DNA from 2 places in the Arenibaculum sp. genome. Region 2 is predicted to be linked to the other one. Evidence: riboswitches for the same ligand, from Rfam matches in the RefSeq annotation. Region 2 holds a riboswitch; the other holds the start of a gene.

Region 1 (4,792 bases), on a different contig from region 2:
AGAACCCGGCCCACCTCCTCGACCCGATGGACCCGGCCGGGCATACGCCGGAGCCGACGTACCGCTCGCGCCAGGACCAAGCGTGAAACGGCGGAATTGCGCAGGTCCACGACCAAATCCCAGCGGGTGCCGGCAACCTGACGCCACAGGTCCAGCCAGTGGCGATGGTGGCGACGCTTCACCAGCGGCAATATGCGCTCGATCCCCGGCGCTTCGGCAAGCAGGGGAATACAGCTCCTGCCGCAGGCGACGGTCAGACGTGCCCCGGGCACCGTCTCGGTCAGATGGGCGATCAGGCCGCTCGCGAGGATGAAATCGCCGATCCGGTCATTGCCGATGAAAAGAATTTTCAAGGAAAGGGTCCGAAAGACGTCTGCACGGTGGGTACCACTCCCGTATGCCCGCCCTGGCCGATGCTTTCAAGCCGGACGAGCGGGGCGAAAAAATTCTCGTCTCTCGTACGGAATCGCGCCCCTCGCCACCATATCCAGAACCGAACGAACCGATGAGCGGAAGCGCGACATGGAACCGACGGAAGTCCTCGACGACGGCTATGTGATCCTGGAGGACAGGGGTGTCCTCGCGGTCGACGGCCCGGACCGTAAAGCGTTCCTGCAGGGCTTGGTTTCCAACGATGTCCTGAAGGTGGGACCGGAACGCGCCGTGCATGCGGCGCTGCTGACGCCCCAAGGCAAGTATCTGCATGATTTCTTCATCCTCGAGCGTGGCGAGACGCTGCTGCTGGACTGCGAGGCCGCCCGGATCGAGGATCTGAAGCGGCGACTGCGCATGTACCGCCTGCGCTCGAAGGTCGCGGTCGAGGACCGCAGCGCCGATTGGATGGTCGCCGCCCTGATCGGCGACGGCGCGTTCGAGCGGCTCGGCGTCGCCAGGGAATGGGGAGCGGCGCGCGCACTGGCGGACGGGGTCGCCTTCGCCGACCCGCGGCTGCTTCAACTCGGCGTCCGCGCGGTGCTGCCGCATGCGACGGCCACCGATACGCTCACGACTGCCGGTCTGCGGCCGGTCGGCCGTGACGCCTACGAGGCTCTGCGCCTCGCCGAGGGCGTACCCGAAGGCAGCCGCGACCTAGTGGTCGAGAAGTCCATCTTGCTGGAGAGCAACTTCGACGCGCTCAACGGCATCGCCTGGGACAAGGGCTGCTACATCGGGCAGGAGCTGACGGCGCGAACGCGCTACCGCGGCCTGATCAAGAAACGGCTGCTGCCCGTTCGCGTCGAGGGACCGCTGCCCGAACCCGGAACGCCGGTGCTGCTCGACGGGCGCGAGGTCGGCGAGGTCCGCAGCGGGTTCGGCGACGCGGCGCTGGCGCTGCTGCGGCTGGAGGAGATCGCCAAGGCCGCCGAGCAAGGCATGCCGCTGACCGCCGGCGGCGCGACGCTCGTACCGCGCCGGCCGGACTGGCTCACGCCTTGAGAGCATCCGCGAGGCGGGCGGAGGCGGCGGCGTCGGGCGGCAGGCCGAAGCGCAGCCAGCGCGGATGCGCGTCGAAGGCACGCGCCAGGATGCCGCGCCGACCGAGCGCCTCGAACAGCGCGCCGGCCCGATCGGTTTCCACGAGCCGGTAGAGGTCCGTGCCGCCGAGCACGGACAGGCCATGGGCGGCCAGCAATGCGTCGAGTTGGGCGGACGCCTCCGACAGCCGCTCGCGGGTGGTTCGCGCCCAGGCCTCGTCGCCGAGGGCCAGGCGGCCGATCTCGATCGCCGGGCCGGAAACCGCCCAGGGGCCGAGGTCGGCTTCCAACCGGCGCAACAGCCCGGTGGCCCCCAACGCGAAGCCGAGCCGCAGCCCGGCCAACCCGTAGAACTTCCCGAACGAACGCAAAACGCACAAGCCGTCCATGCCGGCAGCCCCCGCGACGCTGACTTCCGGCGTCACCTCCGCGAAAGCCTCGTCGACGACCAGCAGCCCGCCCCGGCGCGCCATGATCGCCGCGAACGCGACCAGGTCACCGGCCGGCAGGCGTCTTCCGTCGGGGTTGTTCGGGTTGGTCGCGACGACCACGTCGAAGCCGCCCTCCGGGAGCGTCGGGACGACCTCGACCTCGTGCCCGGCGAGACGCCAGCAGCGTGCATGCTCCGCATAGGTCGGGCCGAGCACGGCCACGCGGCACCGATCCCTGTGGAAGGGTAGCCGCTGGATCAGCGCCTGCGATCCCGGCGCCGCGAGAACGACGGCAGAATCCGGAGCGCCGTAGGCCCGGGTGGCGGCCCGCAGCAGAGTATCCATCGAATCGCGGCCGGGCAGCCGCACCCAGGCGTCGGCAGCCAATGCGGGAACCGCATAGGGCCAGGGATTGATCCCCGTCGAGAGATCGATCCATCCGCCGGCCGGGGTCCCGAAGCGGTCGGCTGCCTCGGCGAGCCCGCCGCCATGGTCGCGCACTTTCTCGCTAGAGCGAAACGTGGAGAGTGTGGACGTCGGGGTTGTTTCCATGCGACCTTGTCGACGCAACTGAAGCGGCACGGTTCCGCGCGGGCCGCAAGGCTCCGCGGTGAAAAGGGAACACGGTACGGCACGGCTGTAAAGCATCCGGCCAATCCCGTGGCTGCCCCCGCAACTGTGTGTGGTGAGTCGCTGCCGATCCTATGTCACTGGCCGGTCCGCCGGCTGGGAAGGCGGGCAGCCGACGGCGATCCACGAGCCAGGAGACCTGCCTGCCGTTCGTTGTCTGAAACCCGGGCGGGGTGCACCGGGGGAGGAACTCGTGGACCGGCGGTCGTGCGTCGCCGGGGCGCCGTCACAGGCGCCGTCCCAATGTCTCCTTCCGCCGGCCCGGCCGCACTGACGAGGAGGAGACGGGAATGTCCGAGAAGCTCGGGGTCATGATCTGCGGCCACGGCAGCCGCGACCAGGGCGCGGTGGACGAGTTCGCCGCCGTCGCGCAGCTTCTGCGTGACCGGCTGCCTTTCGATGCGGTCGAGTACGGCTACCTGGAGTTCGCCCGCCCCATCATCCGCGAAGGGCTGGACCGGCTGCGCGCCCGGGGCGTCACCCGCGTGCTGGCGGTGCCCGGCATGCTGTTCGCGGCCGGCCACGCCAAGAACGACATCCCTTCCGTGCTCAACACCTACATGGCCGAGCATCCGGAGATGACGATCCAGTACGGGCGCGAGCTCGCGATCGACCTCAAGATGCTGCAGGCGGCCGGCGCGCGCGTCGGCGAGGCGCTGGCGCGCGCCGGCGACCATGTGCCCAGGCACGAGACGCTGCTGGTCGTGGTCGGGCGCGGCTCGTCCGACCCGGACGCCAACTCCAACGTCGCCAAGGTCACCCGCATGCTGTGGGAGGGCATGGGCTTCGGCTGGGCCGAGACCGCCTATTCCGGGGTCACCTTCCCGCTGGTCGAGCCGGCGCTGGAGCACGTGGCCCGACTCGGCTACCGGCGGGTCGTCGTGTTCCCCTATTTCCTGTTCACGGGCATCCTGGTACGCCGCATCTACGACCACGCCGACATCGTCGCGGCCCGGCATCCGGAAATCGAGTTCGTCAAGGCCCCGTACCTGAACGACCACCCCCTCGTGCTGGAGACCTTCGAGGAGCGCATCCGCGAGATCCTGGAAGGCACGGGGAACATGAACTGCCAGATGTGCAAGTACCGGGCGCAGGTCCTGGGCTTCGAGGCCGAGGTGGGGCTGGCGCAGGAGAGCCACCACCACCACGTCGAGGGCATCGGCGCCGGTGACGGGCATTCGCACGACCACCACCACGAACACGACCATCATCATCACGACCACGACCACGACCACCATCACCGCCATCATTCTCACGACCACGGGCACCACCATCACCCGTACCCCCATGCCGACCACCCGCACGGGCCGGTCAGCCTGAAGCGGATCGAGGGGGCCGGCGGCGCGTGATGGAGTATCTGCGCGACCCCGCGGAGATCTATCGGCGGTCCTTCGCCACCATCGAGGCGGAGGCGGATCTGGGCCGGTTCGCGCCCGGGATCGCCGGCCTCGCGCGCCGGCTGATCCATGCCTGCGGCATGGTCGACCTGGCCGACGACATCGCCTTCTCGCCAGACGTCGCGGCGCGGGGCCGCGAGGCGCTTCTGCGGGGCGCGCCGGTCATCGTGGACGCGCGGATGGTCGGCGCCGGGATCATGACGCGGCACCTCACCGCGGGCTCGGAGATCGTGTGCACGCTCGACGACCCGGCGGTGCCGGGGCTCGCGGGCGAGCTGGGGACGACGCGCTCGGCCGCCGCGGTCGAGCTGTGGATGCCGCGCCTCGAAGGCGCCGTGGTCGCGATCGGCAACGCGCCGACGGCGCTGTTCCACCTGCTGGAACTGCTGGACCGGGGCGCGCCGCGCCCGGCGGCCCTGCTCGCCTTCCCGGTCGGCTTCGTCGGTGCGGCCGAGTCCAAGGAAGCGCTGGCCGCCGATGCCCGCGGCGTGCCCTTCGCGACGGTGCGCGGGCGGCGCGGCGGCAGCGCGATGGCGGCGGCGGCGGTCAACGCGCTGCTTCTGGAGGGCCGGGAATGACGGCCTGGCTCGCCGTCGTCGGCATCGGCGAGGACGGGCTCGGCGGCCTGTCGGAAGCGGCCAGGCGCCTGGTAGAGGGATCGGAAGTGCTGATCGGCGGCGAGCGCCACCTCGCCATGGTGCCGGACGGCCCCGCCCGGCGGGAACGCCTCGCCTGGCCGTCGCCGCTGTCGGCGCTGGTGGAACGCATCGTCGAGCGGCGCGGACGACGGGTCTGCGTGCTCGCGAGCGGCGATCCGATGTGCTACGGCGTCGGCGTCACGCTGGCCCGCCGGGTGTCG
Region 2 (4,792 bases):
CGTCACGAACTGGAACTTGTAGCCCATGGCGCCGAGCTCCTTCTGGAAGCGCGCGATCGACGCCTCGTCGAGGTTGGCGCGCCAGTTGAAGGAGGGCGAGCAGTTGTAGGCCAGCAGCTTGCCGGGGTGCTCGCGGTGGATCGCCTCGGCGAAGCGGCGCGCCTCCTCCAGGTTCGGCTTCGAGGTCTCCCACCACAGCAGGTCGGCATAGGGCGCGTAGGAGAGGCCGCGGGCGATGCAGTGCTCGACCCCCATGCCCTTCTTCAGCCGGTAGAAGCCCTCGCCTGTGCGGCCCTGGTCGAAGTCGATGAAGCGGTGGTCGCGCTCGTCGATGTCGCTGGTGATGAGCTGGGCGCTCTCGGCGTCGGTGCGGGCCAGCAGCAGGGTCGAGGTGCCGGAGACGTCGGCGCCGAGGCGCGCGGCGTTGAGCGTCCGGATGAACTGCTGGGTCGGGACCAGCACCTTGCCGCCGAGATGGCCGCACTTCTTCTCAGAAGCGAGCTGGTCCTCGAAATGGACGCCGGCCGCACCCGCCCGGATCATCGCCTTCATCAGCTCGAACGCGTTCAGCGGGCCGCCGAAGCCGGCCTCGGCGTCGGCCACGATCGGGGCGAACCAGTACGTGTCGTCCTTGCCCTCGGCGTGGTGGATCTCGTCGGCGCGCTTGAGGGCGTTGTTGATCCGCTCGACGACCGCCGGGACCGAGTTGGCGGGATAGAGGCTCTGGTCGGGATACATGCTGCCGGCCAGGTTGGCGTCGGCCGCGACCTGCCAGCCCGAGAGATAGATCGCCTTCAGGCCCGCCTTGACCGCCTGCATCGCCTGGTTGCCGGTCAGGGCGCCCAGGGTGTTGACGTAGGGCTCGGCGTGCAGCAGCTCCCACAGGCGCCGCGCGCCGAGCTCGGCCAGCGTGTGCTCGATCCTGATCGAGCCCGACAGGCGCTTCACCTCGTCCTGGGAGTAGTCGCGCCGGATACCCTCCCACCGCGCCGCGTGGATCTTCCCGTCATTCGAGCCTGAATTCGCCATGACCCCAATTCCCTTCGCTACTCATATCCGTCCGCCGCGGGTGCACCGCAGCATCGCTTCACAGCTACGACTTCAACGCGCAACGAACAACAAGGTCATGACTGTAAAGTGGTAATTTGGTAATGCGACCAAGGGGGCTTGTTGTAAATCGGTAAATTTTGTAAATTATCTGGAGGTGAGACAATTACAGCTTCGGCGGGCGGGGTCCGGTGGACAAGAAGGCCATGCTCGGGCACAAGGTGCGCCGCCTGCGCCGGGACAGCGGGCTGACCCAGGTGCAGATGGCGGAGATGCTGGGGATCTCGGCCAGCTACCTGAACCTGATCGAGCACAACCAGCGCCCGGTCACGGTCCCGCTGCTCCTCAAGCTCGGCCAGACCTTCGACGTCGATCTCCAGGCCTTCGCGGAGGACGAGGAGACGCGCCTGCTGGCGAGCCTCAAGGAGATCTTCGCCGACCCGCTGTTCGCCGCCTCGGAGCTGGGCCGCCAGGACCTGCGCGAGCTCGCCTCGGTCAACCCGACATTGGCGCAGGCGGTGGTCACGTTGTACCAGGCCTATCGCGAGACGCGCGAGGACATCCAGGTCCTGGCCGAGAAGGTGGCGGACCGCGACAAGCTCCAGCTCGTGACCACGACGGGTTTCCCGGTGGAGGAGGTGGGGGACTTCTTCCACGCCGAGGGCAACCACTTCCCCGAACTGGAGGAGGCGGCGGAGGCGCTGCTGGACGGGCTCGACCTCCAGAACGGCGACCTGCAGCGCGCGCTGACCGACTATCTCGGCCACGAGGCGAACGTCCGGGTGAGGACGATGCCTTCGGAGGTGATGGGCTACAGCCTGCGCCGCTTCGACCGGCACAGCCGGCGCATCCTGCTGTCGGAGATGCTGTCCGGGTCCGGCCGGACGTTCCAGCTCGCCGTGATGACGGCCCTGCTGCAGCACCGCGACCTGATCGACCGGATCATCGGCCGGGCCAAGCTGTCGAACGACGAGGGCAGGCGGCTCGCCCGGATCGGGCTCGCCAACTATTTCGGCGGCGCGGTCGTGATGCCCTACCAGCGGTTCTTCGAGGCCGCGCGCGCACTGCGCCACGACCTGGAGATCCTGGAGCGCCGCTTCGACGTCAGCTTCGAGCAGGTGTGCCACCGGCTGACCACCTTGCAGCGGCCGGGGGCGAAGGGGGTGCCGTTTTTCCTTATCCGGGTCGACAACGCCGGCAACGTCTCCAAGCGCTTCTCGCCGGGCGGCCTGCATTTCGCCCGCTTCGGCGGTGCTTGCCCGCGCTGGAACGTCCACGACGCCTTCCGCACGCCGGGCGTGATCGGGACCCAGCTCGCGCGCATGCCCGACGGCACGGCCTGGTTCAGCATCGCGCGCACCGTCACCAAGACCGGGTTCGGCTTCCGCAGCCCGCCCCAGCAGTTCGCCCTGGCGCTCGGCTGCGACGTCGCCCATGCGGGCCAGCTCGTCTATGCCGACGGGGTCGACCTCGACAACGTCGAGGCCGCGACCCCGATCGGGGTCAACTGCCGGCTGTGCCCGCGGCCGGACTGCGGGCAGCGGGCGTTCCCGCCGCTCAACCAGCGCCTCGCGATCGACGAGAACCTGCGCGGCATCAGCACCTACGGCTTCGCCCCCGGCATCGAGCGTTGAGAGCGGAGCGCGCGAAGGCGCGCGGTCATCGGAGCGCGCGAAGGCGCGCGGCCACTCTTGCGCGCGAAGGGCGGCGGTGCCACACTCGGCGGCGATGGTGCCCCCGGAGGCCAAGCCGCCGGGGGGTAATAGGGAACGCGGTGCGGTCGACCAAGACGAGGGACCAAATCCGCGGCTGCCCCCGCAACTGTGAGCGGAGAGCCGGCCCGATGCCACCGACGGACGTCGTCCGTCGGGAAGGTACGGGCCACGAGGCGACGACCCGCGAGCCAGGAAACCTGCCATCGCCCGTGTGATCCAACCCGTCGGGTGTGACGGCAGAAGGAAAATCGACATGACTTCGAATGCAAAAGTTTCCGCCCCCTCGACCGGCACGCGCGCCGAAGCCGCCGCGCCGGCCGTGCTCGCGATCCTGCTGGGGACCTTCCTGATCTTCGGCGCCGGCTTCGCCGGGTCGGCGACCCTCCACGACGTCGCGCACGACGCCCGCCACGCGTTCGCCTTCCCCTGCCACTGAGGGCGGCGACATGATGAGACGCGTGCTCCTGGCGGCGCTGGCCGCCGGGCTGGCCGCCGGCGTCCTGATCACGGCCCTCCAGGCGTTCACGACGACCCCGCTGATCCTCGCGGCGGAAGTGTACGAATCCGCGGGCGAGGTCCACGGCCATGCCCATGACGGCGATCACGCCCATGACGGGGACGGGACCTTGTCGGGGAGCGACGTCGACCGGCTGGTGTCGACGCTGCTCGCGAACGTCGTGACCGCGGTCGGGTTCGCCCTGCTGCTGGTCGCGGGCTTCGCCCTGTCGGGCCGCCATGTCGACGAGCGCCAGGGACTGCTGTGGGGCCTCGCCGGTTTCGCGGTCTTCGCCCTGGCGCCGGCCGCCGGGCTGCCGCCGGAACTGCCCGGGACCATGGCCGCGGAACTGGCCGACCGGCAGGCCTGGTGGCTGTTCGCTGCGGGCGGCGCCGCGGTCGGGTTATGGCTGATCGTCTTCGGACGCAACCGCTTCCGGGTCCCGCTCGGCCTCGCGGCGGCCCTGCTGCCGCATGTCGTCGGCGCGCCGGCGCCCGAGGCGATGGGCGGCAGCGCCCCGCCCGAGCTGGCCGCCGAGTTCGCTGCCCTGGCGATCGCGGTCCAGGCGGTGTTCTGGGCGACGCTGGGCTGCATCGCGGGAGGGCTGTACCGCCGGCTCGGCTGACCGGGCGTCTCAGGCCTCGACCGCGACGGTGCTGCCGAACGGCAGCAGGATGCGGGCCGTCGTGCCGGCGCCGGGGTCGCTGTCGAGCGTCAGCGTCCCGCCGTTCAACGTCACGAAGGACCGGGCGAGCGCCAGGCCGAGCCCGGTCCCTTCGCTGCCGCCGCGCGTACCGAGGTGGAGGAACGGCTCGAACAGGTGGTCGATCCGGTCGCGGGCGATGCCCACGCCGGTGTCCGTGACCTCGATCTCGAGCTGGGGGTCGTCGGGGTCCATCCCCGCGATCTGCCGCAGGACGATGTCGACGCGGCCGCCGGTCGGCGTGAAGCGCACCGCGTTGGAGAGCAGGTTCAGCAGCGCCTGGCGCAGCAGGCGGCCGTCGGCCCACAGCCGCGGCAGCGGCCCCTGCTCGCAAGCCAGGAGGTTCAGATCGACCCCCGCGGCGGCGGCGGCTTCCGCCGTCTGCGCGGCCGCGTCGCGCGCGAGCGCCATCGGGTCGTGCCAGTCCGGCCGCAGCCGCACCTCGCCGCTCTCGATGCGGGCCACCTCGCCGACGTCGGAGACGAAGCGGAGCATCAGCGCGCCGGCCTCCTTGATGTCGCGGGCGAAGTCCTGGCAGCTCGCCGTCGCGGCCTCCTGCGCGATCAGGTCGGCGAAGCCGACGACCGCGGTCAGCGGCGCGTGAAGCTCGCGGCTGATCCGCGACAGGAAGGCGGTCTTGGCCCGTTCGGCCCGTTCGGCCCGCGTCAGCGCGGCGGCGGTCTCCGCCTCGGTCAGGGCGCCGGCGGCGCGGCTGCGGCAGGCGGCGATCAGGCGCCCGACCGCATCGAGGGCCGCCGCCGGCGGCACCGTCCCCGCATTGCCCGCATAGCCCGCGTAGCCGCCGCTGCGGTTGGCCAGCACCAGGAGGCC

The links. Region 2 has a riboswitch for cobalamin ahead of VGO20_RS19070 (CbtB domain-containing protein). Riboswitches for the same ligand answer to the same signal wherever they lie in the genome.
Region 1: linked by a shared signal. The riboswitch ahead of VGO20_RS28420 (sirohydrochlorin chelatase) and the one ahead of VGO20_RS19070 (CbtB domain-containing protein) in region 2 are both predicted to bind cobalamin.

What each region holds. Positions count from the first base shown of each region.
Region 1 is NZ_DASYHS010000299.1:19,930-24,721, reverse strand. It holds gene VGO20_RS28435 (glycosyltransferase family 9 protein) at 1-353, opposite strand, end outside; gene ygfZ (CAF17-like 4Fe-4S cluster assembly/insertion protein YgfZ) at 523-1,437, shown strand; gene cobD (threonine-phosphate decarboxylase CobD) at 1,427-2,407, opposite strand; cobalamin riboswitch at 2,470-2,697, shown strand; gene VGO20_RS28420 (sirohydrochlorin chelatase) at 2,827-3,885, shown strand; gene VGO20_RS28415 (precorrin-8X methylmutase) at 3,885-4,511, shown strand; gene cbiE (precorrin-6y C5,15-methyltransferase (decarboxylating) subunit CbiE) at 4,508-4,792, shown strand, end outside.
Region 2 is NZ_DASYHS010000193.1:20,319-25,110, reverse strand. It holds gene aceA (isocitrate lyase) at 1-1,029, opposite strand, end outside; gene VGO20_RS19075 (helix-turn-helix domain-containing protein) at 1,239-2,681, shown strand; cobalamin riboswitch at 2,760-2,981, shown strand; gene VGO20_RS19070 (CbtB domain-containing protein) at 3,016-3,198, shown strand; gene VGO20_RS19065 (CbtA family protein) at 3,209-3,883, shown strand; gene VGO20_RS19060 (sensor histidine kinase) at 3,893-4,792, opposite strand, start outside.